Regions from separate parts of the Palleronia sp. LCG004 genome, predicted to be linked through region 2. Evidence: riboswitches for the same ligand, from Rfam matches in the RefSeq annotation. Region 2 holds a riboswitch; each other region holds the start of a gene.
The links. A riboswitch is a leader RNA that binds a small molecule or an ion and turns the genes downstream of it on or off. The one in region 2 is predicted to bind cobalamin.

Region 1 (9,886 bases), on a different replicon from region 2:
GTGGACCAGGGGCTCAGCCTCACCCTCTTCTTCCGCGACACGGCGACGACCCGTGACATCAACCGGGCGCAGATCTACGCATGGCGCAAGGGGATCAAGACGATCTACTACGTGCGGCTGCGCCAGATGGCGCTTGAGGGGACCGAGGTGCAGGGCTGCGTGTCCTGCACGCTCTGATCGCCCGGAACCGAACAGCAGAGGAAAGCCCATGAAGGATTTCGCCCACCGCCCCGCCGCCCGCGCGATCAACTGGAACCGCGTCGAGGACGACAAGGACCTCGAGGTCTGGAACCGTCTGACCGCCAATTTCTGGCTGCCCGAGAAGGTGCCTCTCTCGAACGACGTGCCGAGCTGGGCCACGCTGACCGAGGCCGAACGCGCGCTGACGATCCGCGTCTTTACCGGACTGACGCTGCTCGATACGGTGCAGGCGAGCGTCGGCGCGCCCGCACTCATGCGCGACGCAACGACCCCGCACGAGGAAGCGGTGCTCGCCAACATCGCATTCATGGAATCGGTTCACGCCAAGTCATATTCCTCGATCTTCTCGACGCTCTGCTCGACCGAAGAGATCGACCAGGCGTTCCGCTGGGCCGAGGAAGACCCGCATCTGCAGGCGAAGGCGTCGAAGGTCCTCGAAGATTACGCGCCGGGCGGCGATCCGCTGAAGACCAAGATCGCCTCGACCTTCCTCGAAAGCTTCCTGTTCTATTCCGGCTTCTACCTGCCGATGTACTGGTCGAGCCGCGCGAAGCTAACCAACACGGCCGATCTCATCCGGCTCATCATCCGCGACGAGGCGGTGCACGGCTACTATATCGGCTACAAGTTCCAGCGCGGGCTCGAGCGTGTCGATGCGGCCCGTCAGGCCGAGATCAAGGATTATGCCTTTTCGCTGCTTTTCGAGCTCTACGAGATCGAGGAGCGTTACACCGAGAGCCTCTACGACGGCGTGGGCCTCAGCGAGGACGTGAAGCGATTCCTGCACTACAATGCCAACAAGGCGTTGATGAATCTCGGTTACGAGGCACTCTTTCCCGACACGGTGACGGACGTGAACCCCGCGATCCTGTCGGCTCTGTCGCCCAATTCCGACGAGAACCACGATTTCTTCTCGGGGTCCGGCTCGTCCTATGTGATCGGCAAGTCCGTCGCGACCGAGGACGAGGACTGGGACTTCTGAGATTCTGCCGCGGCGTTCGCGATTTCTCCTTTCGCGACCCGGATGGCGGCGTCATACTAACGACGGATGGTGCGCAGGACCGGGAAACCGGACCTGCCTGAAAAGGGAATGCGGTGCGGGCTTCGGCCCAATTCCGCGACTGCCCCCGCAACTGTAAGCGGCGAGCGACCCCGAAATGACCACTGCGCCCCCGGGCGCGGGAAGGTTCGGGAAAGCCAAGACCCGCAAGTCAGGAGACCTGCCATCCGTTCGAAACCAACCCGGGCGGGGAGTCCCGGACGAGGAGCCGATCGCATGGACGACGACGTCCCTGAACCGTGCCCGTGGCCGATATCCCCCGCCCCATTCGCGCGGAGGGCGCAATGGACATATTCGACACGATCAACGGGCTGAGGATGCGGCCCGAAAGCAGTGAACGCGCCCGAGAGATAGGGCTGATGGGCTACGTGCAGTGGCTCGACAGCCTGCCCGGTAGTGCCCCCTACGAGGAGGAGGCGATCTGCGCCTATCTCGCGGCGATGGATCTCGAGCGATCCGAGCCGGCGGTCGCGGTCTTCTGCAATCTCCTCCGCGCCTCGTTGCAGCGCCCGCTCAGTCCCCTCGATCTCGGTGCGCTCGCACCGCGGCGTCGCGGCGGTTCGCGCGCGCGCCGCGGCGGGACCTGAGGCCCGGCAGCTTTTCCCGATCCGAGGACCATTGCGTCGCGACGCGCATGCCGCGCGTCGCGTCAGGCTCGGCATTCTGAACGATGGTCATCACTTCCCCAAGAAGGATCAAGGACATGACCCACAACACGCTGACTGCCGCGCTGAATGCCGGCCCCGTCATCTGCGCCGAGGGGTTCCTCTTCGAGCTCGAACGCCGAGGCTACCTCGCCGCCGGCGAATTCGTGCCCGAAGTCGCGCTCGAACATCCCGAGGCGCTGCGCAACCTCCATCTCGACTTCCAGCGGGCGGGATCCGACATCGTCGAGGCATTCACCTATAACGGTCACCGCGAGAAGATGCGCGTGATCGGCAAGGAGGAGCTTCTGGAGCCGCTGAACCGTGCAGCGTTGCGGATCGCGCGCGAGGTTGCGGATCTCAAACCCGGAAACCTCATGGCCGGCAACATCTCCAACACGAACATCTGGGACCCCGCCGACTCCGCCAAGCAAGCCGAGGTGCGCGCGATGTTCGAGGAGATGGTCGGCTGGGCCGTCGAGGAAGGAGCCGACATCATTGTGGGCGAGACGTTCTACTACGCGGGCGAGGCGCTCTGCGCGCTGGAAGTCGCGAAAGCCAGCGGTTTGCCCGTGGTCCTGACCCTCGCGCCGATGGCGGCGAACGAGATGATGGACGGCGTCGGCATCGTCGAGACGTGCCAGCGCCTCGAACAGGGCGGAGCGGACGTGGTGGGCCTCAACTGCTTCCGCGGGCCCGAAACGATGCTGCCCTGGCTTCGTGAGGTTCGCGCGGCGGTTTCGTGCCATGTCGGGGCGTTGCCTGTGCCCTATCGCACGACGGCGGAGGAGCCCACCTTCTTCAACCTCTCCGACCACGGTTGCGGTTGCCCGGCCCCGCACGGCCGGACATTTCCGACCGCGCTCGATCCGCTGCAATGCAACCGCTACGAGATCGGTGCCTTCGCACGCGAGGCGCGCGACATCGGGATCAACTACCTCGGGGTCTGCTGCGGGGCGAACCCGATGCTGATCCGCGAGGTGGCCGAGGCAGTCGGCCGGACGACCGAGGCCAGCCGCTACTCCGAGCGGATGGAGGCGCATTTCATGTATGGAAGCCACGACCGCCTGCCCGCCCATATCCGCGCCCTGGGCGACGGAGCCTGAAGTACCGCCACGCGCGGGCGTGTCCCGCGCGTGGCGCTTTTCGAGAATCCGGCAACGTGCCGCGCCGTGCACGATGCCCCGAACTGCCCGTTTTTAGGAAAATCGCAAATATTCTGCCAAGCATTCGTCAATGTTTCGCGCCTATTCATGAGGGAATTTATTAAGGAATAATTCCCATGAATCCTCGCGCCAATCTGCCGCCAGACCACGTTGCGCTCGACGCGGAGCATTTCACATCCGAAGACCTTCTTCTGGACATCGGTGAAACTCTCGGGGCCGGCGGCACGACAGCAAACGAAAGCCTCGTCTCGCAGGTCGATGACGGTCAGCGCCCGGTCCAGAGCGACGGCGTCGAGTTCGATGCCGTGAAGGAGAACGTCCTCGCCGGATCCCTTGCCGGCGTCGTGTCGCGTGGCTCCGGCACCGATTCCATCAAGACGGGCAGTCTCTATGAGAGCGATGCATCCGACGGGGCTGGCATATCCGGTCCGCTCAGGTCAGGTCCGGCAGTGGAGACGATCGAAACCCCGGGGCTCGGAACGCCGACCTCCTTCTTGGGGGCCACAGAAGTCGACCTGTCCCTCACGCCTACCGCCGCGGCGTCCGAAATCCTCCTGAACGGCACCCCTGACCTGTCGGTGGCAGACACATCGATCGAAGAAGGGTCCGACACCCAAAACCCCGGATCGACGATGAACGATGCCGTCATCGCCAGCGACATCCAGCCTTCCGATCCCGACGAGCCCGTCAACGAGATCGAGGACATGGCGCATGCCCGTACGGAAAACGAGCCCACCCATGTCCAGGATGACACGTCATCGCCATCCGATGGCGATGCGGTTTACGACCCGGAACAGGTTTCCACCGATTCGTCTGACGATACGGAGGCTACTCTCCCCGCTTCGCCCGATGATGGCGGACAGGACGATCCGACAGATCACGGCCTTGTCGATGCGGACGGCGGAACCCCCACAACCCCGCCCGTGAATGGAAACGATGAGATCGACCAGCCCGGTGGTGGAAACACCTCGGAGGGATCCGACGCCGGAGATCCGGCAGATACCGATCTGGCAGTCGATGCGGGCGGCATCGGAGGGGAGGTCACGCTCGACCCGGTCGAGGACATCGTCGGAGACATCGACGTGGATCTCGGCATCGATCCCGGCGCGTTGCAGGGCGGCACCGCAACGCCGCAGGAGGATCCGGAAGATACCGACCTGACACTCGATGTGGGCGGCATCGGAGGGGAGGTCACGCTCGACCCGGTCGAGGACATCGTCGGAGATATCGACGTGGATCTCGGCATCGACCTCGGCGCGCTGCCGGGCGGCACCGCAACGCCGGAGGAGGATCCGGAAGATACCGACCTGACACTCGATGTGGGCGGCATCGGAGGGGAGGTCACGCTCGATCCGGTCGAGGACGTCGTCGGAGACATCGACGTGGATCTCGGCATCGACCTCGGCGCGCTGCCGGGCGGCACCGCAGCGCCGGAGGAGGATCCGGAAGATACCGACCTGACACTCGATGTGGGCGGCATCGGAGGGGAGGTCACGCTCGACCCGGTCGAGGACATCGTCGGAGACATCGACGTGGATCTCGGCATCGACCTCGGCGCGCTGCCGGACGGCACCGCAACGCCGGAGGAGGATCCGGCAGATACGGATCTGACACTCGATGCGGGCGGTATTGGAGGGGAGGGCACGCTCGATCCGCTGGAAGCCATCCTCGGCGATATCGACCTCGACTTGAGAAGTGAGACGGAACCGCCCGCCGATGCGCCATCAGATACGGATCTCGAAGTCAGTGCAGGCGATCTCGATGTCGACGTGACTCTCAACCCTGTCGAAACGCTCGTGGGCGATATCGATATCGGAATCGATCTCGATGCACCGGTGCTGACATCGAGCGAGGCGGATGGCGGCACCGAACCGGTCCTGTCGCTCGGAGAGGCATCCGTCGATATCGACGCAGATGCGCTCGACGACCTGACGGGCGAGATCGACCTCCTGCTGTCGACCGACGACACCGTGGATCTTATCGGCTTCGATCCCTTGGCGGTAAGCGAGGGTGATGGAACCTTAAGCCTTTTGGGCGATACCGAAACGATCATCGGGGACAGCGGGGCCGTCTCGCTCGGAGAGCCCGTGGGCGACCTTGCATCGGGCCTCGGCGCGATCGGCGATGAAAGTCTCGGCTTGCTAGGAGGCGGTGGTCTTGGAAGTATCTCGAAGGGAGGGTGGTTCTAGGCACGGTCACCTGCGCAAGCGATTGGGCATCGGCATCCAGCCTTTGACTCTGATCGCCGCTACGCTCTGCATCACGGCGCTCGAGCTCGTCCTGCCGGTCGTGGTTCTGCAGGTCTACGACCGGATCCTGCCGAACATGTCGACCGAGACGCTCAGGATCCTCGTTCTCGGTGCGGCTGCACTGATGATCGTGGATGTGGTGCTGCGGTTCTGCCGCTCGGAGCTCATCGCGCGGAACGGGGCCGCCTTCGCGCATCGTGCGGGCCTCTTGGCGATGGGAACGGTCCTGGCAGGCAACCGCGGCGGCGATCCCGTGCGAAGCTCGGCGAACGGCACCGCGCTTCTGTCTGCTGTCCGGGCGATGAAGGACGGCAACAGCGGACAGACGCTCGTTACGGCATTCGAATTGATCCTCGCGCCGATCGCGATCGTGCTTATCGCGGCCATAGCCGGTCCGCTTGCCCTCGTGCCGCTCGTCACGCTCGCGATCTTTGCAGGTTTCGCCCTTGCGAACGGCCGCTCCTTCGCCAAGACGCTCGCCCATCGGGACCAGTGCGACGGCCTACGTTTCGATTTCGTGATCCAGGCGCTCCGCTCCGTGCATTCGATCAAGGCCATGGCGATGGAAGACTGGTTCCTGCGCCGCTACGAATGCCTGAAGCGGGACTCGTGCGAGACGACATACGGCGTCGCGCGCAACCTGACGCGCGGTTTCGACGTCGTCGCGAGCTTCTCGACCCTGCTGACGCTGTCCATCGTGGTCGGTGGTGCGCTGATGGTGCTTGCCGGGCAGATCACCGTCGGGGCAATGATCGCCTCCGTCATCCTTTCGGGCCGCATCGGTCAGCCGGTGCAGAAGGCGCTGGCGCTCTACGTGCGCCGACACGACTTCGACAATGCGCGGCAGAGGGCGAATTCGCTCCTTTTCGTTCCGGTCCCGGAACGGCCCGCGCCATCCGAGCCGCCGGCGAATACCGGCTCGCTGCGTCTGCTTGGCTTTTCCTGCGGGAACGACGACGATCCCGACCGGGTGGACTGCGCGGACCTGAGGATCGAGCCCGGCGATCTTTGCCTCCTGGAGACGGCCTCAGGCAATTCGCCCAGCGCGTTATTCCGCGCCATCGCGGGGCTCGACCGTCCGAATAACGGCGAGGTGCTGCTCAACGATCGCGAGCCTCACCTCCTGCCGGAGAATATCCGTGCGGCGCAGGTCGCGTTCCTTCAGCGCGACGGCGTCATCTATCGCGGCACGCTCATGGACAACCTGTCCTCGTTTGGACGGTCGCCGCTGACGGACGTTTTCTACGTCGCGCGGCTCCTGGGGCTTGAGGCGGATATCGCGGCCCTTCCGAGGGGGCTCGACACACCGCTCGACGGTTCGGGCAGCGACCCCATCCCGCCGGGCCTCAAGCAGCGCGCGACGCTGGTCCGGCAACTGGCCCCCCGCCCGCGGCTCATCCTCTTCGATCACGCCGATACCGGGCTCGACCGGCGATCCTATACGGCCGTCTACGAGTTGTTCACGCGGCTCAAGGGGCGGGCAACGATCGTGCTGACCACACGCGACCGCAACATGCGCGACCTTGCGACCCGTCATCTGCGGATCGCCGGTGGACGGATCGAGGAAGTGCCCATCGTCGCTCCGAGGAGCCTCGCCCTGTCGACATACCGGGAGTTGCGGATATGAGCCTTCTCCAGACCGGCTTCACGCCAGACCCCGATCGCATCGTGCCGGATGTCGCGGAAACGGCGGTCCATACGCTCTACGAGAACCTGCGCGCGACGCTCTGGCAGGTCGACCCGCGTGACGAGCCGCTTGCGCTCTGCTTCTGCGCGCTCGTCCTGCGTCTCGATCCCTATGCAAGCGCGCGGAGGGTCGCCACCGCATTGCCCGTCGGCGGGCGGTTCGGCGTGCTGGAACTCTGCAACGCCATGGCCAATCTCGGCTATCGCAGTGCCCGCATCACCGGACGCCTTTCGACGCTCGACCCGCGCCTCTCCCCTGCCCTGATCCTGACAGGCCGCGATGCCGCCGCGGAACATCCGGCGGCCCCCGAGATCCGCTGGGCGGGCGACATCGTCTCGGCAACACTCGACATGCGGTTCGAGGGCAGTCAGGCGAAAGCCGGAATACCGCCGATCGCGCGGGACGGAACCGCGTATCTGTTCCAGCGCATCGACGAGGACCGCCTGCCGACGTCGTCCGCCCGCCGCAAGCATTCGGGCAAAGGCTGGTTTCGCGTCGTTCTGCAAAGGTTCACACCGCAGCTCGCCCAGATCCTCGTGATCGGCGGATGCCTCAACCTCCTGTCGCTCGCCGTTCCGCTCCTCATCATGCTGATCTACGAGCGAGCCCTTGAGCCGCGCGTGGCGGGCCTGATGACGCATCTGGCGATCGGTGCCGGATGCCTGATCCTGGCGGAGATCGCGTTGCGCGTGGCGCGATCTCGGCTCGTACTGTGGCTGGGCGCGCGGCTCGATTACCTCGTCGGGGTCGAGATCTTCGAACGGCTCCTGCGCCTGCCCGCCGCGCTGGTTCAGCAGGCACAGGTCTCCGATCAGGTCGCCAGGATCAAGACCTTCGAGTCAATCCGCGACGTGTTCTGCGGGCCTGTCCTGATGACCGCTCTCGAACTGCCGGCGGCGATTCTCGCGATGCTCGCGCTCTATCTCATCGCCGGGCCGCTCGTCCTCGTTCCCGTCATCGCCTGCACCTTGCTCGCCATGACGTTCTGGCTGATCTGGCGGCGCGTCCGCGTGCAGATCCGCGAGGCCGCGGTCGAGGCGTCGGTCATGCAGCAATTCTCGCTCGAAACCTTCGAGAAGCTCGATGCGATCCGCCTCGACGGACTGTCGTATCTTTGGGCCTCGAAATATCGCGAGATCTCGGGCCGCGAACTCACGGCGCAGCTGCGCCTCGCGAGGCTGGGGAATATCGGCGAATTGTCCGGCCACCTTCTCGTCGGTCTCGCGGCGCTCGCGACGCTCTGGGTCGGGGCCGAACGGATCTGGGCGGACCAGATGGGGACCGGCGCGCTGATCGCGTCGCTCATGCTCATCTGGCGCTGCGTGGGGCCGCTCCATGCGCTGTGCGGGATGGTCCCCCGCGTCGAACAGATGCGCAACGCCGTCGCGCAAGTCGACAAGCTGATGGAGGCCGAGGCGGAGGTACGCAGCCATACGAACGCCCTGTCGAGCACAAGGCTCAAGGCACATCTGGAATTCTCGGGCGTCGCGCTGCGATACGGAGCGGGCACCATGCCGCTCTTCACGGGTCTCGATCTCAAGATCCGCGAGGGCGAAACCGTTGCAATTACCGGCCCCAATGGTGCGGGCAAGACGAGCATCCTGAAGATGGTGCTGGGCGTGCACCAGCCGACGCTCGGTACGATCCGGGTCGGCGGGTTCGACCTTCGTCAACTCCGGCCCGACGACCTGCGCCAGCAGATCGCCTACGTCCCGCAGAAAATCGACCTTTTCGAGGGTAGTTTTGCCGACAACCTTCGCTGCACAATGCCGCTGGCGCGGGACGCGGACCTGCAGGCCACGCTCGAACTGGTGGGTGCCTGGGAGGCGATCGCGGCGCGGCCGGACGGTCTCGACGCACCGCTGGAGCGCGCGGATTTCCACGACGCGCTGCTCGCGCACCGGATCGGGCTCGCCCGCGCCATGCTCAGGCCATCGCGAATTCTTCTTATCGACGAGATGCCCGCGACCGTTCTCATCGCCGGTCTCGACGAGGATCTTCAGGCTTGTCTGCGCATGGCGGCAAGCGATCGCGCGATCCTTTTCGTGACCTATCGAAACGACTTCCTGCGCAGGGCCGACCGTGTCGTCGCGCTGAGGCGCGGGGCACCTCCGATCGTGGGCTCGCCCGACAAGATCATAGGGATGATTTGACATGACCATGGCACCACAGGTCCCGAACCACTTTACCCTGCCCGCCTCGACATCGTCCGATACCGTGTCCGTCGCTCCGCGCAATGCGTCCTTGGCGCGATCCGTTCGCTCGAATTCCCAATTGCGGTACCTGTCGAAATCGATCCGCCTCGAGGAAAACACAAATCCGCATCTCGCCCGCGGCGTGATCTGGACGATGTGCCTCGTTCTGGGGATGCTCGCGACCTGGGCCGGGTTCGCCACCGTACCAGAGGTGGTACGCGCGTCCGGACAGATCGCCCCCAGCGGCTTCGAGCGTGATCTCCACCATCCCGACGGCGGCACCCTCACGGAGTTGCAGGCAGGATCCGGCGATCGTCTCGACGCGGGCGACCCTATCGCGCGCCTCGACACCGCCCTGCTCGAGGACGATCTCGCGCGGGTGGAGGAAAGGGCAAGATCTCTGGAACTCCGTGCGGAAAGATTACGGGCCTATCTCGACGACCGGCCGGCGGATTTCGCGCGGTTCGGATCGGCCTCGCTCACGGATATTCGCGAGGCGAGCGCGACGCTCGAGGCCATGCAGCTCGATTATGCCGACCGCCACGCCGTCGTTCTGCGCCAGCGCGAGCAGAAGGATCAGGACCTTACCGCCCTTCTTGCCGAACGAGAATCGGCCAAACGCACCCATGCAGATCTGCAGGAACTCCTGACCCGGCAGGAATCGCTCGATGCCCAGGGGCTCGT
Region 2 (9,886 bases):
CAGGAAGGCGGGCGCGATATCTGTGCGCGCGGCCATCCGGGCCATGAGGTTGCGCTGATAGACCGTGACGCCGCCGCCGCGCCGTTCGGGATCAAGGTAATCGACCCAGTTGTAGTAGAGGACGCGAAGCGGCCTTTCGGGATCGCTCACAATTCGGGCTCCAGCCAGTCGGCGCGGCCGATCCGGGTGAAGTACTTGCGGATCGGCTCGGGATCCTCGAACCGCTCGAGGATGTCGTTCGATCCCTGCTTGACGAGCGGGCTCTTCATGCCGCCGTCGCGCTTGATGCCCATGAAGTCGCAGAGCCGGTCGTTGAAGCCCGGCGCGAACATCGTGCGGTATTCGACCTGCATCTTGTGATGCGGCAGCGTGTCGAAGAGATGCGCGAAGAGCCGGTCCATCGTGGCGTAGTCGTGCCAGTGCTGACTGATCTTGCGGGGGCCCGCATCGATCTTGCGCGAGACATGCTCGTCCACGCGGTTCTGCGCCCAGTTGCGCGTCTTCGCCGCCTTGATCCAGGAAGAGACCTGCGCGAGCTTGTTGTCGCGATGCACATAGAGCAGCGTGAGGTCGCGGTCCTCAAGGATGCTTTCAAGCGCGTCGACATTATGGCCCAGCATGAACTTGAATCCCACGCGGTCGTGTCGGCCCGCCAGCGCCTTGTCGAAAAAGCGTTCGACATGGCCGGCGGGGTCGCCGTCACGCGTTCCGATCGTCTCGACGGTGTTGTCGCGATCGGCGATGTCGACGACGGCGTAGGGATTGAACTGCTCGCCCGAGCAATAGACCTGACGATGCGCGTTCAGGAGCGTCATCAGATAGGTCGTTCCGCTGCGCGGCAATCCCATGATGACGAAGCGGCGGCCATGGGCCTTGGGCGCGGTTCGGAAAAGGGGCATCGAACGACCTGTGGATAAGGGTGTCTGGCAGGCAACAGAGCGCCATATGCCCCGCCCGCGCCCCGGGGGTCAACAGGCGGGATCCGGGGGACTTGGGGCGGGCCGGACTTGCGTGATGCCGCGTCCCCGAAATCGGCTGGCGACACCGCCAGCGACGCGGCCTCTCGCCTTGCCGAAGGTCATTGTGCGACATGTCAGGTCAGCCAGAAGCTCAGGAGCGGATGCCTTCCCGTATGGACGTTGCAGGACGCGAAGGCGCGGGCGTTCCGGCCTTTGATCCCTGCGCCATGCGCTGAGGTCACCCCGGGCCCGCCTTTCGTCGCTTGTGCGTTCGTGACATGGTGCGGGTGTGGTCGCGGCAGAGGGGCGAGGTGGATCCGTTGCTTGGAAAGCTCCGCACAGCGCGGGAAAAAGCCGTCCGGATCCTGCGTGGCGGAAAGGCGGATCTGAACGGCCCGCGGCTCCATGTCGTGCTCATTTCCTGGGAGGGACAGCATCGGCACGCGCGCGCCATCGCGCGGGCAATCCGCCCCGCACTCGCGCCAGACGAGGGGCTGAGCGTCGTCTATTCGAACCGCGCAGGCCGGACCGAACGGGGACCCGGAAACTGGGTCGCGGTTCCGCAATCGCAGTATTTCGGCCCGAAGTTCGCCCGTTCCCTCGCGTTGTCGCAAGGCGCGGACGCGATGCTGCAGATCCAGGTCGACGCGCGATCCGACGATTGGCCGGGCCTCGTCGCGCGGCTGCGCGCGGCGCTCGTCGCGCATCCCGGGACGGGCCTCTGGGCCCCCGAGATCGACTGGACGCCCTATCCGCTGCGCGCGGCGTTGCTGGAGCGGATGGGTGAAAGCGTGCTTTACCGCACGGCGCAGACCGACGGCGTCGTCTGGGCACTGACGCGTCCCGTGCTCGACCGGCTCGCCGAGCTCGATTTCGAGGTCAACAATCTCGGCTGGGGGATCGACTACGCCGCGATCGCCATCGCGCGGCAGATGGGGCTCGAAGCGCTCTGCGATACCGGCGTGACCGTCCTGCACCCGCGTGCGCGGGGCTACGACGATGCCCGCGCCGAGGAAGGGATGACGCGCTTCATCGCGCAGCTTTCTCCCGTCGAGCTTGCCGAGATGCGTCGGATCGAGGCGCTCACGACCCGGCGCCGCGAGATGGCCGTGCATCACGAGGGGCGCTGGCGGGCGATGGGCCAGGCACGCGACATCGATCCCAACGGTCCCTTCGGCGCGGCCGTCTCAGAGATCTTCGTCCGCGCAGGCCGGGTCTTCGTGCGCGGCGCGGAAGGGCTCGATCTTACCATTGGGGACCGCGCGCTCCTTCCTCTCCAGGAGCGGCCTCCCCTCGATGAGGTGCCGCTCGACATGCCGCTCGCCCCAGAGGGGAATGACACGACGGACGTGACGACGGGTGAGCTCGGGGAATGGCAGATGCCGGGCGTCGCCACGACGCGGATCGCCCTCCGCGCGCCCGAGCAGTCTCGGACGATCAGGCTCGGTCCCCCGGTCGCGATCCCGGCGGGCACGGGCGATCTGCAGCTGGGCGTGGCACTCGCCGCGCATCGGCGCGGCGGGCGGCTGCGGCTTGCCATCGGGAAGGGCGCGGGCGGACGCGGCGGGGACGAGGTCACAATCGACATTCCCGAAAGCGTGGGCGGCGGCGATCGGCCGGAACGCTATCTCTGTCATGTCGAACGGGTGCCCGGCGCGGATCACGCGCGCGAGGCCACGCTCTTTCTCGATTACGAGGGAGGCGCGATGCCCCCGGACGAGACGGTGCCGCCGATGATCTTCGTGGCGCGTCCGCATCTCGTCCGCGAGCCGGGCATGCCGGACCTGATCTGGCCGCACGAAATCCGCGGGATCGAGAGGGGTTCGGCTTGGTATGCGAGCGATGCCGGGGGTCCACCCGAAGAGCTGCGGCTTGGCCAAGCTGCGCTGTCGCTTCTACCCGAAGCACCGCGCATCGAAGCGGAGAGGGAAGGTTACGAGATCTATGTCGCGGCCCCCGACGGCCCCGTCCCGGCAACGCTCTGGTCAGGCGAGATCCCGATCGCGTCGCTCGCGCTCGCGCCTGTCCCGATCACGCTGCCATGGTCCGAGGACACCCTTCGCGACATCGTGCCGGGCGCGGCGCTGACGTTGCGCGACATGTCGGGCAGCCGGATCTGGTGGACCGCGCCCGATATCGGAGGGCCCCGTCCGGACGCGACCGACTGAGGCGGACCCTTATTCCGCCGCCATCTCCTCAATTTCGGCCACCTGTTCGTCCGACAGGCCGAGACGCTCGCGCAGCTGCGCGAGATAATGGCGATCGGTCTCGCTCTCGCCGTCGATGGCGGCACGCGAAGCGAGGTAGAATTCCTCGGCCGTTTCCGCATTGTCGACCTCGGCGAGAAGCTCGTCGAGGGGTTTCGGATTGGCGATCTCGCGCTCCATCACGGCGCGATCCTCGGCGGTGCCTCCAGCTTCGGCGATCTCGCTCATGATGCGCTCGCGCTCCTCGGTCGAAAGCGATCCGTCGGCATAGGCGGCGGTGATCATCGCACGGATGAGCAGAAGTGCGGTGCGGTCGCTCAGATCCTCGGCCGCACGGGCTTCTTCCTGCATCTCGGCATCGTCGGACGCCGTAACTGCGGCCGTACCGGTTCCGGATGTTGCGCGCGTCCCCTGTCTTTCGGGCTGCATCGCGCCCGAGATCTTGTCGACCGCGTCCTGAACCATGCCCATGAGGCCACCCTCGGTGCCCGATCGGGTGCCGGTAGCACCTTGCGTCGTGTCGGGCTGTCCCGCAGTCGCACTGCCCGTCTGGGCAGTGACGGCATTGCGCGACTGGTGGTCCTGATAGGCGCGATAAGCCATGTAACCGAGCGCCGCGACGCCCATTCCGGGCCGCCGTCTGCGTCGGCCCAGGCCCAGCATCGACGCCGTCCCGAGCGCTCCGCGCCGGCGGCCGCGACCGGCCATGCGCGTGGCGAGCATCGTTCCGAGTATTCGCTTGAGGCTCATCTGACGATCCCTTCCCTGCAATCCAGAAGCTCAACGACGTCGCAGGGCCGCACGTTCCCGCAAGCGGCGGACCTGCGAACGGACCTGCAACAGAGGCTTAGGCTTCCCGGGTGGAGAACCGGGAGAGACCTGAAACACGAGATTCCAGAGGAGCACCGTTCACCGTGAAATACTGGTTCTACATATCGACGGCCCGCGTCTCCCAGGGATCGGGTTACGACGCGCTGATCTATCTGCAGGCGAGAAACCGCAATCGCAAGATGGGTCTTACCGGGTACCTGCACCGCGAAGGCGACCATTACGCGCAATATGTCGAAGGCCCGGACCAGGCGATCGACACGCTGCGGGCCACGATCGAGAAGGATACCCGCCACAAGAAACTGCGCCTCCTGGACGAGGGCCAGAACGCCACGCGGCGCTTTGCGGGCTGGGACATGGCCTTCACCCGCGACGAGACGCATGGCTTTGCCACGTTCCAGTCGGCTCTGGGACGCGAGCCGGACATCAGGCGCGCCTCGGCTGCCGACATTCTCGTCTTCATGGAACGGATGGCCTATACGCGCCGCGCCATGTCGGTCGCCACACTGGCAGGATAATTTTTATCTGGCTTTGGCGAGATCGTCGAAGGCCCTGAGGTGCCCGATCAGGGCTTCCATCCGGTCGACGGGGATCATGTTGGGCCCGTCCGAGGGCGCGCGGTCGGGATCCTCGTGCGTCTCGATGAAGAGCGCCGAGACCCCGACGGCACAGGCCGCCCGTGCCAGCACCGGCGCGAATTCGCGCTGTCCTCCGGAGGTCGCGCCCTGCCCGCCCGGCTGCTGCACCGAATGGGTGGCGTCGAAGACGACCGGGTATCCCGTCCGCGCCATCACCGGCAGACCGCGGAAATCGCTGACCAGCGTGTTGTAGCCGAAGGACGTGCCGCGGTCGCAGAGCAGGATCCGCTCGTTGCCTGTGGACGCGATCTTGGCCGCGACGTTTTCCATGTCCCAGGGGGCCAGGAACTGGCCCTTCTTCACATTGATCGCGGCACCCGTTTCTCCGGCGGCGAGAAGGAGATCGGTCTGGCGGCAGAGGAAGGCCGGGATCTGGATCACGTCGCAGGCCTCGGCCGCGGGGGCGCAATGCTCGGGCAGGTGCACGTCGGTGAGCGTGGGGCAGCTGAATTCGGCGCGGATCTTCGACAGGATCCCCAGCCCCTCCTCGAGGCCGAGCCCGCGCGTCGATCCCAGCGACGAGCGGTTGGCCTTGTCGTAGCTCGCCTTGAAGACGAAGCGCGTGCCGGTGGGCGCGCAGGCCTCGGCGATGCGTTCGGCCATCATGCGTGCGTGATCGAGGCTTTCGAGCTGGCAGGGCCCGGTGATGAGCGCGAACGGCTCCCGCCCGCCCACTGCGATGTCGCCGATCTCGACGATCCGCGTCTCGATGAAGTCCATCACGAAAGCTCCCTCAGCGCGGCCTCGATGCGGGGGCGGTCCTCGGGGTTGTTGAGCTCCCAGAAGACGCGGCCGCGCCCCTCGACCTCGACGCAGGCGACGGCCGTGCCGTTCTCGAGGAATCTCAGCTGTTCGAGCCCTTCGAGCGTCTCGAGCGTGCCGGGGGCCCAGCCGGTATAGGCGGCGAGCGTTCCGGGGCGGTAGGCATAGACCCCCACATGGTGGAAGACCGGGATCGGGTCGGGCAGCTTGCCGGGATCGATATAGGGGATCACTTCCTTCGAGAAATAGAGCGCGTGGCCCTTCGCATCCATCACCGCCGTGGTGCCGCCCACGCGGCCCGCCGCGCGATCCTCGCGGAAATGGTCGTAGCTCGTCCGATCGCAGCGCAGGACGGGCGTCGCGACCTGGGCTTCGGCATCGCGCTCCATCGCCGCCATCAGGTCCTCGATGAACCAGGGCGGCGTCAGCAGCGCGTCGCCCTGCAGGTTCACGATCAGGTCGGCCTCGATCCCGCCCGCCGTGAGCGCCTCGGCGCAACGCTCGGTGCCGTTGCGCGCGGTCTCGGAGGTCATGATGACATCGCCGCCGAAGCCGCGGACATGCTCGGCGATGCGCTCGTCGTCGGTCACGACATGCACATCCGAGACACCCTCGACGGCCTGCGCCGCGTCCCAGCTCAGCCGGATGAGGCTGCGCCGCGTGCCGTCGGGCAGTTCGATCTCCGCCAGCGGCTTGCCGGGATAGCGCGTCGACGCATACCGCGCCGGGATCAGGATCACCGTCTTCATGCCGCTCTCCCAGAAGTTCAAACCCGACCTACCGTCAATGCCAAAGACGGTAAACCGTGGACAGCAAAAGGCGGCGGCCGGGGTAATGCATGGCTTACCAGATGTCGGCCCTGTTCAACGCGACGACGCAGCTCGGCACCCCGCAAAGGACCGGCATCTGTCGACCGGTCAGGGATTGCCCGACCCATCCGTGAGGATGGCTGAGCGGCAGGGGCGCACGCGCCTGATCCTCGACAATCGGAGCGAAGCCGACGCGCTCGTAATAGTCCGGATCGCCGTAGGTGATGGCGACTTCCGCCCCCTCGGAGCGAAGCGCCTCCAGCGCGTGGGCGAGCAGGGTCTTGCCGACGCCCCGGCGCTGATGCGCGGGTGCCACTGCCATCGGAGAGAGCAGGACGACATTGCGCGGGTCTTCCGGATAGGTCAGGCGGGTGAACACGGCCGCACCGATTACGTCGCCGTCCTCTTCGGCGCGGAATACATGGATATCGGATGCCGGCGTCTTCGTGAGCAGATCGCGGACCAGCCCGCCGACCAGCGTGCCCTCCTCCACCCCTTCCGATGCGGTGAAGGCCGCGGCGAACAGATCGATGAGCGCCTCTTCGCGTCCCTCGGCACCGGTAGCGATCTTCATGGTCGATCTCCCCTGTCTCGAACGCGGGGTACGATGGTTCCGGCACATACGGCAATGTCGAATACGCGCATCTTGCACGAAGGCCTGGACGAGATCGGAACGGGCTCGACCTATCCGTGTCCGGCGCGCGTCACCCGCCCGTCAAGGGGGGCGGACATCTCCCGACCGGTCACGGACAAATCGCACCTGCATGGGAAACCTTAACGGGGGTCCGCGCGTGTCTTCCGGGTATGGACACAATCCAGACGCGAAAGGAATACCCATGAAGACCTCTCTCGCCGCTACGGCCATCGCCCTTTTCGGCACCGCCGCCCTCGCACAGGACATGACGCCGTCGATCACCGCCTCCGACCAGTCGGTTTCGAACGGTGTCGTTTCGGCCGAGAGCGTGACCGCGCCCGCCAATGGCTGGATGGTGGTGCACCGCACCGATTCCGAGATGGCTCCGGGCCCCGTCGTAGGCTACGCGCCGCTCAGGATGGGCGAGAACGACGACGTCCTCGCCATCCTGCAGGAAGACGTGGCCTCGGGCGACATGCTCATGCTCATGGTCCATTCCGAGGAAGGTGGCATGGAGACGGGCGTGTTCGAATACACGCTCGGTGCCACCGAGGACGGCCCGATCCGGGTGAACGACGAGCTCGTGACGGCGATCGTTACCGCCGAGTGACGGAAAAAGGGGGGGTGCGGCCGCGAATCTTTCCCTCCGCAGCCGCACCCGTCCTTCGAGGCCCGCATGGCCGGTCCGGATCTTCGGACGGCCATGCGGGCCTTTTCGTTCCGGGCTGCCGGAACGGCCTTGCCCCCGTCCCGGCCCGACGGTAGCAGATGCGTGCTTCGGTCCGTGCCACAGCACGGTGAATAGGGAATGCGGGTCGGGCCCTCATCGAAGGGTCCTCATCCGCAGCTGCCCCCGCAACTGTAGGCGGCGAGCGATGCCGGAACATGCCACTGCGCGGAACGTCCGCGTGGGAAGGCCCGGCAGAGCGACGACCCGCAAGCCAGGAGACCTGCCGAAGCGATCACCCTGTCGGGCCGCGAGGGGCGCGCGCGACTACGGAAAAGATCGCTTTTTCCGTCCGTGGTGACGTTCTCGTCGTCTGCGGACGTCCCTTGCCGGGCCGGTCGCGGGCGGATCATGTCCCACCCCGCGTTCCGGCAGACGCATGACAGCCACCGGAACGCGCTCTGCAACGGGAGCAAGCGCAGCCCATGCGTTTCCACCTTCTCTCCGCCGGCCTCGGCGCGGCCCTTCTGGCCTCTCCCCTCTCGGCCCAGACCACGGTCTCGAGCGACGGCATCTCGGAGGCACCCTTCGACCTCGGCACGCTGCTGCTCTCTGGCGGGCTCACGCCCTTGCGTTTCGGCGACTATGCCCGCGCGGCAAGCGTCGTGACTGCGGAGGAGATCGAGCGGCGGGGCATCGCGACCGTGCAGGAGGCGTTGACGGCGCTTCCGGGTCTGTCGGTCGGCGGCACCTCGGAAAGCCTGACGCAGATCCGCATCCGCGGCGGCGAGGGCAACCACACGCTCGTGCTCATCGACGGGATCGAGGCCGCGGGCGGTGACGGCGAATATTTCCTCTCCGGCCTTTCGACCGAGAATGTCGACCGCATCGAGGTGCTGCGCGGGCCGCAATCGGTCTTCTACGGGTCGAACGCTTCGTCGGGGGTCGTGAATATCGTAACGCGCACGGCCGAGACCGGCACGCGCTACGGCGGCAGCGTCGAGTTCGGCGACGGCACCGACGCCTCGGGCTACATCTCGTCGCGCGACGATCGCGGCGGCGTGGCGCTGTCGGTCTCGCGGCGCGACGACGACGGCTACGACATCTCGAACAGTGGCGGCGACGAGGACGGGATCCGGCGCGACGCGATCGCGATCAAAGGCGATTACGAGGTCGCTCCGGGGCTGACCTTCGGTGTGATCGCGCGCCATGTGGACGGACGCTACGAATACGATGCGACCGACGGCGCGGCGGCCACCGCCGACGGCTACGTGGTCGATGCGGACGACGTGATCGACCGCGACGAGACCACGCGCAGCCTTTGGGCCGAATACGAGATGCTGGACGGCCGCCTCACCCACCGCCTTGCCTGGGAGAAGACCGATATCGACCAGCAGGTCGAGGGCGGCGACCGCACCGAGACCGACACGCGCGCCATCGAGTACGTGCTGAGCCTCGGGCTCGACGGGCGGCCGGTCGCGACGACGTTGCACCAGCTCAACCTGCTCGTCGAGGACGAGACCGACAGCGCCTCGACCGAACCCGGTTTCGAGCGCTCGAACACCTCCGTCGCGATCGAGTATCGTGGCAATTTCGGCGCGCTCGACGTGCAGGCGGGTCTCCGGCGCGACCGCAACGACCCGTTCGAAGACCAGACGACCTATACGCTCGCCGCCTCCTATGCGGTGACCGAGGCGCTGCGGTTCCACGGATCGGCCGGGCGCGGCGCGGTCAACCCGACCTATACCGAGCTTTATTACGACCAGACCTTCTTCGGGACGCGCTATCTCGGCAATCCCGATCTCGAGCCCGAGAAGAACCGCAGCTTCGATCTGGGCGTCGAACTCGCCTTTGCGGGCGGTCGCGGCCTCGTGGACCTCACCTATTTCAACGAGACGCTGCGCGACGAGATCACAATCGTGCCGGTCTCGGCCACGCTTCTGAGCTACGAGAACGAGGAAGGCGAGAGCGACCGCGAAGGGGTAGAACTCGCCGCGCGCTGGCAGGTGAACGACGCGCTGTCGCTCAGCGCCGCCTATACCTATCTCGATGCGAAGAACGGCGATGGCAGCATCGAGATCCGCCGCCCCCGCAACGAACTGGGCTTCGCCGCGAGCTATGCTTTCGCGGACGACCGTGCGGTGATCTCGGGCAGCCTGCGCCATGTCGATGGGCTTTTCGACGACCGGTTCTTCGGCGATTTCGCGCAAGGGGTCGAGATCGACAGCTTCACCACCGTCGACGTGGCGGCGCGCTATACGCTCACCCCACAGGTGGCGCTGACCGCACGGGTCGAGAACCTCTTCGACGAGGAGTATCAGGAGGTGCTGGGCTATCAGCAGCGCGGACGGACGATCCATGCGGGCCTCGCGGCGAATTTCT
Region 3 (9,886 bases), on a different replicon from region 2:
CCGCCAAGCACGTAATAGGCGACCATCACGAATTGCGCCATTTCGAGCGTCCAGAGCGCAGGAAGCGAGAAGGCCTTGGACCAGATCGAATAGAAGAGAACGCCCATCAGCGCGAAGATCCCCCACATGACGATCCGCCCGATGACGTGGTTGACGGCCTCGATGCCGCGCACATAGCCGCGCATCATCCCGTGCATCGAATGCCCCACCTGCCCATGTCCCGAAGGGCCTGCTGGATCCACGCGGCGAGCGTGCCGGCCATCCGCGCCTGCGCTTCCGGTCCCGCGATCAGGTCGTTCCGGATCTCGATCATGACGTTCGGGTGGCCGTGGGCGATCCCGTGTTCGCGCAGCGTATGCGTCACGCCATCCTCGGGGCCGTAGGGCGCGTTGCGGCAGACGAGGAGATCGGTATGCGCCCGGGCCACGTCGAGCATGGCGTCGGCGAGCCGCGTATCCACGTCGTGGAGTATCCCGATCTCGACCGCGCGGGGTTGCCCCATGAAGATCGGCGTGAAGCTGTGGATGGTGACAACCACAGGATTCCCCACCCCGCCGATCACTCGTGCGAGCCTCTCGCGGAACGGCTCGTAATAACCCGCAACTCGGGCAGCGCGGGTGTCAGGATCAAGGTCGTGATTGCCCGGAACGGCGATATCTTCGCTCCGTTCCACGATAGCCCCCGGCGCGCCCGGCGGGCGGTTGCAATCGTAGACGAGGCGCGAGACGCGGCCTGCGACGAGTACCGCGTCGAGCTTCTCGGCCAGCCCGCGCGCCACCGCCATCGCGCCCGGATCCCAGGCGATGTGGCTTTCGAGCGTAGCCGCATCGAGCCCCAGCCCCCCGAGTTCGGCGGGAACGACGTTCGACGCATGCTCGCAGACCAGGACCACGGCCGACCGCGCCGCGGGGTTTACCACCTCGACGACAGGTTCGTTCTCAATGCGCTGCGGCTCGCTCATTCGATCTCCCTCCGGATCAAACTGGTTGCCGACACGCGCCTAAGTCAACAGAATTGTGAAATCTGTATATCACCGTGGAAGGCGGTGATAATATTCGAACAAGGAACAGGCATTCTGTCGGACGAAGCACCAACCATCGCGGACCGGATCCAGCAGCGATTCGACACGCTCACCCGGGCCGAGCGTCAATTGGCGCAATCGATCCTCGACGATTACCCCGTCTCTGGACTCGGGCCTCTCGCCACCCTTGCCGAGAATGCGGGCGTGTCGGTGCCGACAGTGGCGCGGATGGTCCAGAAGCTCGGTTATGGCGGCTACCCCGAATTCCAGGCAGAGCTCCGGGAGGAGCTCAAGGCCAAGATGAAGACGCCGATTGCTCGGCACGACACCTGGGCGGGCGCGGCCCCGTCGGGCCACATGCTCAACCGCTTTACCGAGGCGGTGATCGAGAACATCCGCACGACGCTGTCGGATATCGATCCCGAACGGTTCGACGCGGCGGCGCGGATGATCGCCGATCGGGACGCACGCATCCACATCGTCGGAGGCCGGATCACGCATGTCCTCGCCGAATATCTCTATCTCCACATGCAGGTCGTCCGGCCGGCCGTCACGCACATCCAGACGACCTCGAACACCTGGCCGCATTACCTGCTCGACGTGGGCGAGGGCGACGTCTTCTGCATATTCGACATGCGCCGCTACGAGACCAACACCCTGCATCTGGCTCAGATCGCCCATGACAAGGGCGCGCGGATCGTCCTCTTCACCGATCAGTGGCGATCGCCCGTCCACCGGCTCGCCACGATCACGCTTTCGACGCGCTCGGTCGTGCCCTCGGCCTGGGATTCGAGCGTCGCGACACTGCTGCTGGTCGAGACCCTGATCGCGGCGGTCGAGAACGCGGATTGGGACGGGACGCGAGAGCGTATGGAGACGCTCGAGGAATTCTTCGATCGGACCAAGCTGTTTCGGAAGTTCACCTGAGAAGGACGAGCCCCACGTCGATCAGAACGGGAAGAAAATCGGTATGACCACGACTGCGACCACCGCGAAGATGATGTTGAGCGGCAGGCCGACCTTCACGAAATCGGCGAACTTGTAGCCCCCCGCACCATAGACGAAGGTGTTGGTCTGGTAGCCAATCGGCGTCGCGAAGCTGGCCGAGGCCGCGAACATCACCGCCATGATGAAGGGCCGCGGATCGTAACCCAGCTGGATCGCCAGCGAGATGACGATGGGCCCGACCAGCACCGCGACGGCATTGTTGGAAACCATCTCGGTCAGGATGCTCGTCAGCACATAGACGGCCGCGAGGATGGCGATCGGCCCGACCCCCCCGACGGCCCCTACCACCGACGAGACGATCATCTCGGCCGCGCCGGTTTGCTCCATACCCATCGACAGGCCCAGCATCCCGAAAATCAAGAAGAGGATGCGCCAGTCGATCGCGTCGAAAGCCTCTTCGGGATCGACGCAGCGGGCCATCATGACGATGACGGCACCGATGACTGCGAGCCCGGCGATAGGCATGACGTCGAACGCGGCGAGCACCATGACGCCCAGGATGGTCGCGATGGCGACCGGGGCCTTCGAGCGACGCGTGGCTCGTTCCGACGGTGCGGTGAGGTTGATGATCCCGCCATCCTCCATCAACCGCTGGACCCCTTCGGGCGCGCCCTCGAGCAGCAGCGTATCGGCGAACTGCAGACGCAGATCGGGCAGGTCGAGCGAGATGTTCTGGTCCGCACGGTGAACGGCCATCAGGTAAACGCCGTATTTGCGGCGGAGCTTCAGGTCGCGGATCGGGCGGCCGCGCAGATGCGAGTTGGGACCGACGCTCGCCTCCATCGTGACCGTCTGGTCCGCGGTTACCGGTTCGAGGTTGCGGTCATCGGTATCGCGGAAGGCGACCTGTCCATCCTCCCGCAGGCTCAGCAACTCGCCGGTTCCGGTCTTGACCACGACACGGTCACCCGCCCGGAGTGTCAGCTCGTGCATCGTGCGCCGCATCGACAATTCGCCGCGAACGACGTCAAGCACGCGCGTCTCGGACGCATCGAAGGGCAGCTCGGAAAGCTTCTTGCCGACATAGCCCGACCCGTTCGGGATGAGCAGTCGCGCCATGAAGCGGCGCTTGCCCTCCTGCCCCAGGATACTGCTGAGCGAGGCCCGGTCTGGCAGCAGGAAGCGGCCCGCGAAGACCATGTAGAGCACCCCGATCGTCGCGAAGACGAGGCCGGGCAACGTCATCTCGAACATCGAGATCGGCGGCTGGCCGGTATCGCGCGCGACCCCGCTCATCAGGATGTTGGTCGACGTTCCGACCAGGGTCAGAGTGCCCCCGAAGATGGCCGAGAAGCTGAGCGGGATCAGCAATCGCGAGGGCGCGACGCCCACCGACGAGGCGACGGAGATCATGATCGGGGTCAGCAGGATCACCACGGGCGTATTGTTCATGAAGGCCGAGGCCGCCATCGTGCCTCCCATCATCAGCAGCATGGCGCGCAGGAAAGATCCGTGCGCCTGCTGCTTCAGCCACGCACCGAGAATGGCGAGAACGCCCGTGCGTTCGAGTGCCGCCGAAATGATGAACATCATTGCGATGGTGATCGGTGCGGAGGAGCTGAAGACGGTCAGGAAATCCCCGGTCTCGATCGTGCCGGTCGCGAGCAACGCCGCCGACGCCCCGAGCGCGGTCAGCTCGGGCGGGAAGATCTCCTTCACGAAGCTCACGAAGACGACGACGAGCAGGACGAGGACGAAGATCTGATCGAGAGCCATGGACGCGTTCCCAGTACGGAGGGCCGGTCCGCGATCCCGCCCAAGACATGATGCAGCCTCGCCTTAAACGAAAATGCATCCGCGAAGGCAACGGAATTCCGCGCCTCGCGAGGCCGTTCGGGTGTGGATCTTCGGTCGGGGCCGCGGGCAATGCTGCACCCTCAAGTCCACGATTACGGCGTCGGGTGTTCCTACCGCCCCCTTTCGGCTGCCTGTTCCGGCATGCTCCCTGCCCACTTTCGGCTTGCGACGTGGTTCATCCAGAAGAATACCGCGATCGCCGCCGCACCGGCAGCCTCGACCGCAATGCTGGGCCAGAACACGCAGACCACCGCCACCGCAAGCACGATCCGCTGCCAGATCGGGACCGGTGCCAGGAGGAACCCTTCAAGGACGGCCGCGAAGGCGGTGAGCGCCAGGATCGCTATGAGACCGTTCCAGAGGACCAGGGGGATCGGTCCGCCGACGATGATCGGCTCGTTGAAGATCATGAAGAGCGGCACGAGGTAGAGGCCCTTGGCGTATTTCCACGCCTGCACCGACGTCTCCATCGGCGGGGCATTGGCGATCGCGGCACCGGCGAAGCCCGCCAACGCGACAGGCGGGGTGACGTTTGAATCCTGGCTCCACCAGAACACCACGAGATGCGCGACGAGAAGCGGGATGCCGAACTGTTCGGTCAGGGCGGGGCCGATGAGGACGATCAGCACGATATAGGCCGCCGTCACCGGCAGCCCCATTCCGAGGATCAGGCTCGCGATCACCACGAGCAAAAGCGCGAGCAGCAGGTTGCCGCCCGAAAAGGCCAGCATCATCGACGAGAATTTGAGCCCGAGCCCGGTCAACCCGACGACCCCCACGATGATCCCCGCAAGCGCGCAGGCGATCGAGACGGCGACCGCGTTGCGCGCGCCGAGCTCCAGCGCCTCGAGCGTCTTCGCGATGCCCGTCCGGACAAGCGCGATACCGCCCTCGAGGGTCGGACCACCCGTCGCGTAGCCCCAGATCCCTTTTAAGGCGGCCGAGGCCATGACCGCGAGAATCGCGTAGTAGCCGACGCGCATGGGCGAATAGCCGAGAACCAGGAGCCAGATGAGCACTATGAGGGGCAGTAGGAAATGCCAGCCTTCGAGCAGCACGTCGCGCACCTTGGGAAGCTCGGAGGCTGGCAGCCCCACAAGCCCTTGCTTCACCGCGGCGATATGAACCAGAAGATATACCGCCCCGAAATAGAGGAACGCGGGGAAGATCGAGATCATGACGATGTCGATATAGGGGGTTCGCGTGAATTCGCTGATGAGGAACGCGCCCGCCCCCATCAGGGGCGGCATGATCTGCCCGCCAGTCGAGGCCGCCGCCTCGATCCCGCCCGCCTGTGCCGGTCGATAGCCCAGCCGCTTCATCAGCGGGATGGTGAAAGCCCCCGTGGTCACGACGTTGGCGATGGCCGAACCCGATATAGAGCCCATCCCGGCCGAGGCGATCACGGCGGCCTTGGCGGGTCCGCCCCTCTGCCGCCCGGTGGTGGCATAGGCAAGGTCGATGAAGAACTTGCCCGCGCCCGTAACCTCGAGAAACGCGCCGAAGAGGACGAAGATGAAGATGAAGGTCGCGGCCACGCCCAGCGGGATGCCGTAGATCCCTTCCGCCCCGAGGGTCAGCTGGCTTGCCAGCCTATCCAACGTATAGCCGCGATGGTTGAGGATGCCCGGCATCCAGTCGGCAAGGAACGGCAGTTCGCCGCGATTGCCCGCAAAGGCATAGATGATGAAGACCGTGCCGATCACGGTGATCGCGGCACCGATGCAGCGACGCGACGCCTCGAGCACGAGAAGCGTGGTGATGACGCCCACGGCCACGTCCTGTGTGCGCGGAAAGATCGCGTTGGCGATCGCGTCGATGTTGGCGGGCACCCAATAGCCGACCAGTACGCCCCCGAGCACGAGCGGCCCGTCGATCGACCAACCAATCCAGCCGCGCGGCCGCTCGCCGGTAATGGGATAGATGAGAAAGCAGAGGACCAGCACGAAACCCAGATGGATCGGACGCTGGTAGAAGAGCCCAAGCGGCTGGATCCCTGCCGCATAGAGCTGGAAAAGCGACAGGGCGATCCCGACGACCGTGATGACCCGCAGGACCGGGAACGGCTTGACCGGTTTCGCCTCGGGATCGCGCGAGGGCGGCAATGTCATGATGCGGGCTCCAGTGCGATCCGCACCCGCTCATGCGGCGCGGCGGAAGAAAGCGAGACCACCTTTTCTCCCGCCTTCAGGCGGTGATCGACGCGCATGTCACCGGGTCTGAGCACGTAGGCATCACCAGGTACGGGTTCGTCGATCCCGAGTATCAAGTACCCACCGTCACCGTCCGAGACCTGTCGTCCCCGCCCGGGCACATGTCCGAGACCGGCCGCGAAATCGGGCTGATGCGAGCGGACGAGAACCATGCGTCCACCCCGATTCTCGTAGCAATCCTCGACCTCGAATCCCTGCACGGAGTGGTTCCAGAGGACGCACCATTCCCCGCCGTCGGCAATTTCCAGGCGCGCGATCTCGGTCCCGTCGGGCAGCCGCGCCGTAAGGTCGGCTCCCGCCGCCGGCATGGCCAGGAGGGCACTCAGCCCTCCTGCCACGAGGGTCGCTCTCACGGACGCAGCTCGTCCGGGATGTCGGCTCCGGTTTCCTCAAAATAGCGGATCGCACCTGGATGGAGCGGGACCGGCGTCGCCGACATCGTGAACTCGACGGTCGTCTCCTCGGCGGCCGGATGCACGGCGCGAAGCTCGGAGATGTTGTCGAACATCGCCTTCGTGATCTGGTAGGCCATTTCCTCGTCCATCTCGGACGACGTCACGAGGACGTTCGGCACCCCGATCGTGGAGACGTCCTGATCGACACCGTCGTACATGTCGGCAGGCAATGTCAGCGAGGTGAAGGTCGGATCCGCTTCCTGGGCGGCCGCGACCTCGTCCTCCGACAGGGGAATCATCCGGATGTCGTTGGTGGTGGCGAGGTTCAGGATCGACGAGGTCGGTGCGCCGACACTCCAGAAGCCCGCGTCGATATCGCCGTTCGCGATGGCATCCGCCGTTTCGTTGAAATTCAGGCGCTGCGCGTCGAAATCGTCGAAGGACATCCCGTTCGCCTCGAGCAGGGTCATCGCATTGACCTCGGTCCCCGAGCCGGGCGCGCCCACGCTGACGCGCTTGCCGGCGAGATCGGAAAGCGATTCGATGTCGGATCCGGCGGGCGTCACGATCTGCACCATGTTGGCATAGAGCGAGGCGATGGCGCGGACCATCGGCAGTTCCTGCCCCTCGAAGCGGCCGGTACCGGTATAGCCCTGCTCCACCGTATCGGCGAGCGCGATCGCCAGATCAGCGTCACCCGTGGCGATGAGGCCCATGTTCTCGACAGATGCGCCCGTCACCTCGGCCGTGGCGCTCGCCCCCTCGACATGCCGGTTGATGAGTTCGGCGAGGCCGCCACCCATCGGATAATAGACACCACCGGTTCCGCCGGTCGCTATCGACAGCTGGGATTGCGCCATGGCCGGCCCCGCGGCCAAGGCCGCCACGAAAGCGGCTGCGAAAATCTTGGACATCGTTACCTCCCTGGATGTACGGGTTTGATCCTATCCGGGCCTCGACCCCTGTCAAACACCAATCCTGAGCCAGTCCCCCCACGCACCCCGCATCGTGGCAACCTAAAAATTGGCACGACACCGGCATGGAAGGGCGAACTAGATATTGACACCGCCGTGCCGTGTGACACCATATGAGGACGCTTTGGTGCCCGAATCCCGGTTCGGGCCAAAAGGGAAGCCGGTGTGATGCCGGCGCTGCCCCCGCAACTGTAAGCGGCGAGCAAAGCTGGAAAAACCACTGGAGCGCGAGCTCCGGGAAGGCCGGCCGACGCTGCGACCCGCGAGCCAGGAGACCTGCCAAGGCACGAGACGACAACCGAAGGCGGAGGGCCTCGGAACGCGCATGCCGGTCGGCGATCCTTCGGGCCCGCCGTGCCGTCCCTCGTGTTTCCGGCCCGACAGAACGAGAGGACTGCTCCATGACCATTACCGTCTATTCCAAGCCGGCTTGCGTGCAATGCACCGCGACCACCCGTGCGCTCGCCGCGCGGGGTCTCGATTACGAAGTGATCGATCTGACCGAGGACGAGGCTGCCTTCGCCCACGTGGCCGGCCTCGGCTACCGGCAGGCACCGGTCGTCGTGGCCGGAGAGGAACATTGGGCAGGCTTCCGGCCAGACCTGATCGGCCGCCTGGCCTGAGGCCGTCTGGCCGCCCCCGATGACGGAGCTCGTCTACTTCTCCTCGCGTTCGGGCAACACGGCGCGCTTCGTCGAAGGGCTCGGACTGCCCGCGCGGCGCATCCCGATCGCGGGCGAGGATCAGCCGTGCCCCGCAGGGCCGTTCGTGCTGGTCTGCCCGACCTTCGCGGATGGCGAGGGGCGCGGCGCGGTTCCGAAACAGGTCATCCGGTTCCTCAACGATCCGTCCCGTCGTGCACTGCTCAGGGGCGTGATCGCCGGAGGCAACCGCAATTTCGGCGCGACCTTCGCGCTGGCCGGCGAGGTGATCTCGCGGAAATGCAACGTGCCCGTGCTCCATCGTTTCGAGCTCGCGGGCACGCGAACCGACATCGCCCGCGTTCGCGACGGGCTCGAGAAACTCTGGAGTATGGAATGCTCGACGACGGCCTGAAGACCAAAGGCGGCGAGGCGACCCGCGACTATCACGCGCTCAACGCGATGCTGAACCTCTACGACGAGGCGGGGCATATCCGCTTCGACGCCGACCGCCAGGCGGCGCGGCACTACTTCCTGACCCACGTGAACCGCAACACGGTCTTCTTCCACTCGCTCGACGAAAAGCTCGGCTACCTCGTGGAGGAGGGCTATTACGAAGCCGCAGTGCTCGACCAGTATCCGCGCGAGTTCCTGCATCGGATCTGGGACGCGGCCTATGCGCGCAAGTTCCGCTTTCCGACTTTCCTCGGCGCGTTCAAGTATTACACGTCCTACACGCTCAAGACCCGCGACGGTCAGCGCTATCTCGAGCGGTTCGAAGATCGCGTGGTGATGGTCGCGCTCGCGCTCGCCCAGGGCGACGAGGATCTTGCCATGCGGCTGATGGACGAGATCGTGACGGGCCGGTTCCAGCCCGCGACACCCACATTCCTCAATGCCGGCAAGGCGCAGCGCGGCGAGCTGATCTCATGCTTCCTGCTCCGGGTCGAGGACAACATGGAAAGCATCGGCCGGGCGATCAACTCGTCGCTGCAGCTTTCGAAGCGCGGCGGCGGCGTGGCTCTGATGCTCACCAACATCCGCGAGCACGGTGCCCCCATCAAGGGCATCGAGAACCAGTCCTCGGGCATAATCCCGGTGATGAAGCTGCTCGAGGACAGCTTTTCCTACGCCAACCAGCTCGGGGCGCGGCAGGGCGCGGGCGCGGTCTATCTCAACGCCCACCATCCCGACATCCTGCGCTTCCTCGACACCAAGCGCGAGAACGCGGACGAGAAGATCCGCATCAAGACGCTGTCGCTCGGCGTCGTGATCCCCGACGTGACCTTCGAACTCGCCAAGCGCGACGAGGAGATGTACCTCTTCTCGCCCCACGATGTGGAGCGTGTCTACGGCAAGGCCTTCTCGGAGATCTCGGTGACCGAGAAATACCGCGAGATGGTCGATGACGACCGCATCGCCAAGAAGAAGATCCGCGCACGGCGCTTCTTCGAGATCGTGGCCGAGATCCAGTTCGAAAGCGGCTATCCCTACATCATGTTCGAGGACACGGTGAACCGCGCCAATCCGGTCGCCGGCCGGATCAGCATGTCGAATCTCTGCTCCGAGATCCTGCAGGTGAACGAGGCGTCCGAGTTCGACGAGGATCTGGGCTACCGCAGGCTCGGCACGGACATCTCGTGCAATCTGGGCTCGATGAACATCGCGAAGGCCATGGATGGCGGAGATCTCGCGGCGTCGGTCGGCGTCGCGGTGCGCGCGCTCACGGCGGTGAGCGACATGTCGTCGATCGACAGCGTGCCCTCGGTCAGGCGCGGCAACGACGAAAGCCACGCAATCGGCCTGGGGCAGATGAACCTGCACGGCTATCTCGCGC

Region 1: it holds a riboswitch for cobalamin, as region 2 does, so the genes downstream of both, RVY76_RS00060 (hypothetical protein) here and RVY76_RS18495 (TonB-dependent receptor plug domain-containing protein) in region 2, are expected to answer to the same signal.
Region 3: it holds a riboswitch for cobalamin, as region 2 does, so the genes downstream of both, nrdH (glutaredoxin-like protein NrdH) here and RVY76_RS18495 (TonB-dependent receptor plug domain-containing protein) in region 2, are expected to answer to the same signal.

Annotation. Positions count from the first base shown of each region.
Region 1 covers NZ_CP136759.1:11,265-21,150, reverse strand. Annotated here, with positions in the region: gene nrdE (class 1b ribonucleoside-diphosphate reductase subunit alpha) at 1-177, shown strand, start outside; gene nrdF (class 1b ribonucleoside-diphosphate reductase subunit beta) at 209-1,183, shown strand; cobalamin riboswitch at 1,234-1,444, shown strand; gene RVY76_RS00060 (hypothetical protein) at 1,546-1,848, shown strand; gene RVY76_RS00055 (homocysteine S-methyltransferase family protein) at 1,965-3,011, shown strand; gene RVY76_RS00050 (hypothetical protein) at 3,188-5,260, shown strand; gene RVY76_RS00045 (ABC transporter ATP-binding protein) at 5,304-6,947, shown strand; gene RVY76_RS00040 (peptidase domain-containing ABC transporter) at 6,944-9,160, shown strand; gene RVY76_RS00035 (HlyD family type I secretion periplasmic adaptor subunit) at 9,162-9,886, shown strand, end outside.
Region 2 covers NZ_CP136763.1:83,197-93,082, forward strand. Annotated here, with positions in the region: gene RVY76_RS18450 (glycosyltransferase) at 1-150, opposite strand, end outside; gene RVY76_RS18455 (sulfotransferase) at 147-899, opposite strand; gene RVY76_RS18460 (hypothetical protein) at 1,280-3,127, shown strand; gene RVY76_RS18465 (tellurite resistance TerB family protein) at 3,137-3,916, opposite strand; gene RVY76_RS18470 (BLUF domain-containing protein) at 4,081-4,512, shown strand; gene kdsA (3-deoxy-8-phosphooctulonate synthase) at 4,516-5,352, opposite strand; gene RVY76_RS18480 (manno-octulosonate cytidylyltransferase) at 5,352-6,143, opposite strand; gene RVY76_RS18485 (N-acetyltransferase) at 6,238-6,825, opposite strand; gene RVY76_RS18490 (hypothetical protein) at 7,040-7,447, shown strand; cobalamin riboswitch at 7,599-7,810, shown strand; gene RVY76_RS18495 (TonB-dependent receptor plug domain-containing protein) at 7,990-9,886, shown strand, end outside; gene RVY76_RS18500 (ABC transporter substrate-binding protein) at 9,863-9,886, shown strand, end outside.
Region 3 covers NZ_CP136759.1:21,681-31,566, reverse strand. Annotated here, with positions in the region: gene RVY76_RS00115 (TRAP transporter small permease subunit) at 1-197, opposite strand, end outside; gene RVY76_RS00110 (N-formylglutamate amidohydrolase) at 185-961, opposite strand; gene RVY76_RS00105 (MurR/RpiR family transcriptional regulator) at 1,046-1,948, shown strand; gene RVY76_RS00100 (SLC13 family permease) at 1,970-3,745, opposite strand; gene RVY76_RS00095 (TRAP transporter permease) at 3,937-5,937, opposite strand; gene RVY76_RS00090 (DUF1850 domain-containing protein) at 5,934-6,392, opposite strand; gene RVY76_RS00085 (TAXI family TRAP transporter solute-binding subunit) at 6,389-7,348, opposite strand; cobalamin riboswitch at 7,517-7,707, shown strand; gene nrdH (glutaredoxin-like protein NrdH) at 7,810-8,031, shown strand; gene nrdI (class Ib ribonucleoside-diphosphate reductase assembly flavoprotein NrdI) at 8,051-8,464, shown strand; gene nrdE (class 1b ribonucleoside-diphosphate reductase subunit alpha) at 8,446-9,886, shown strand, end outside.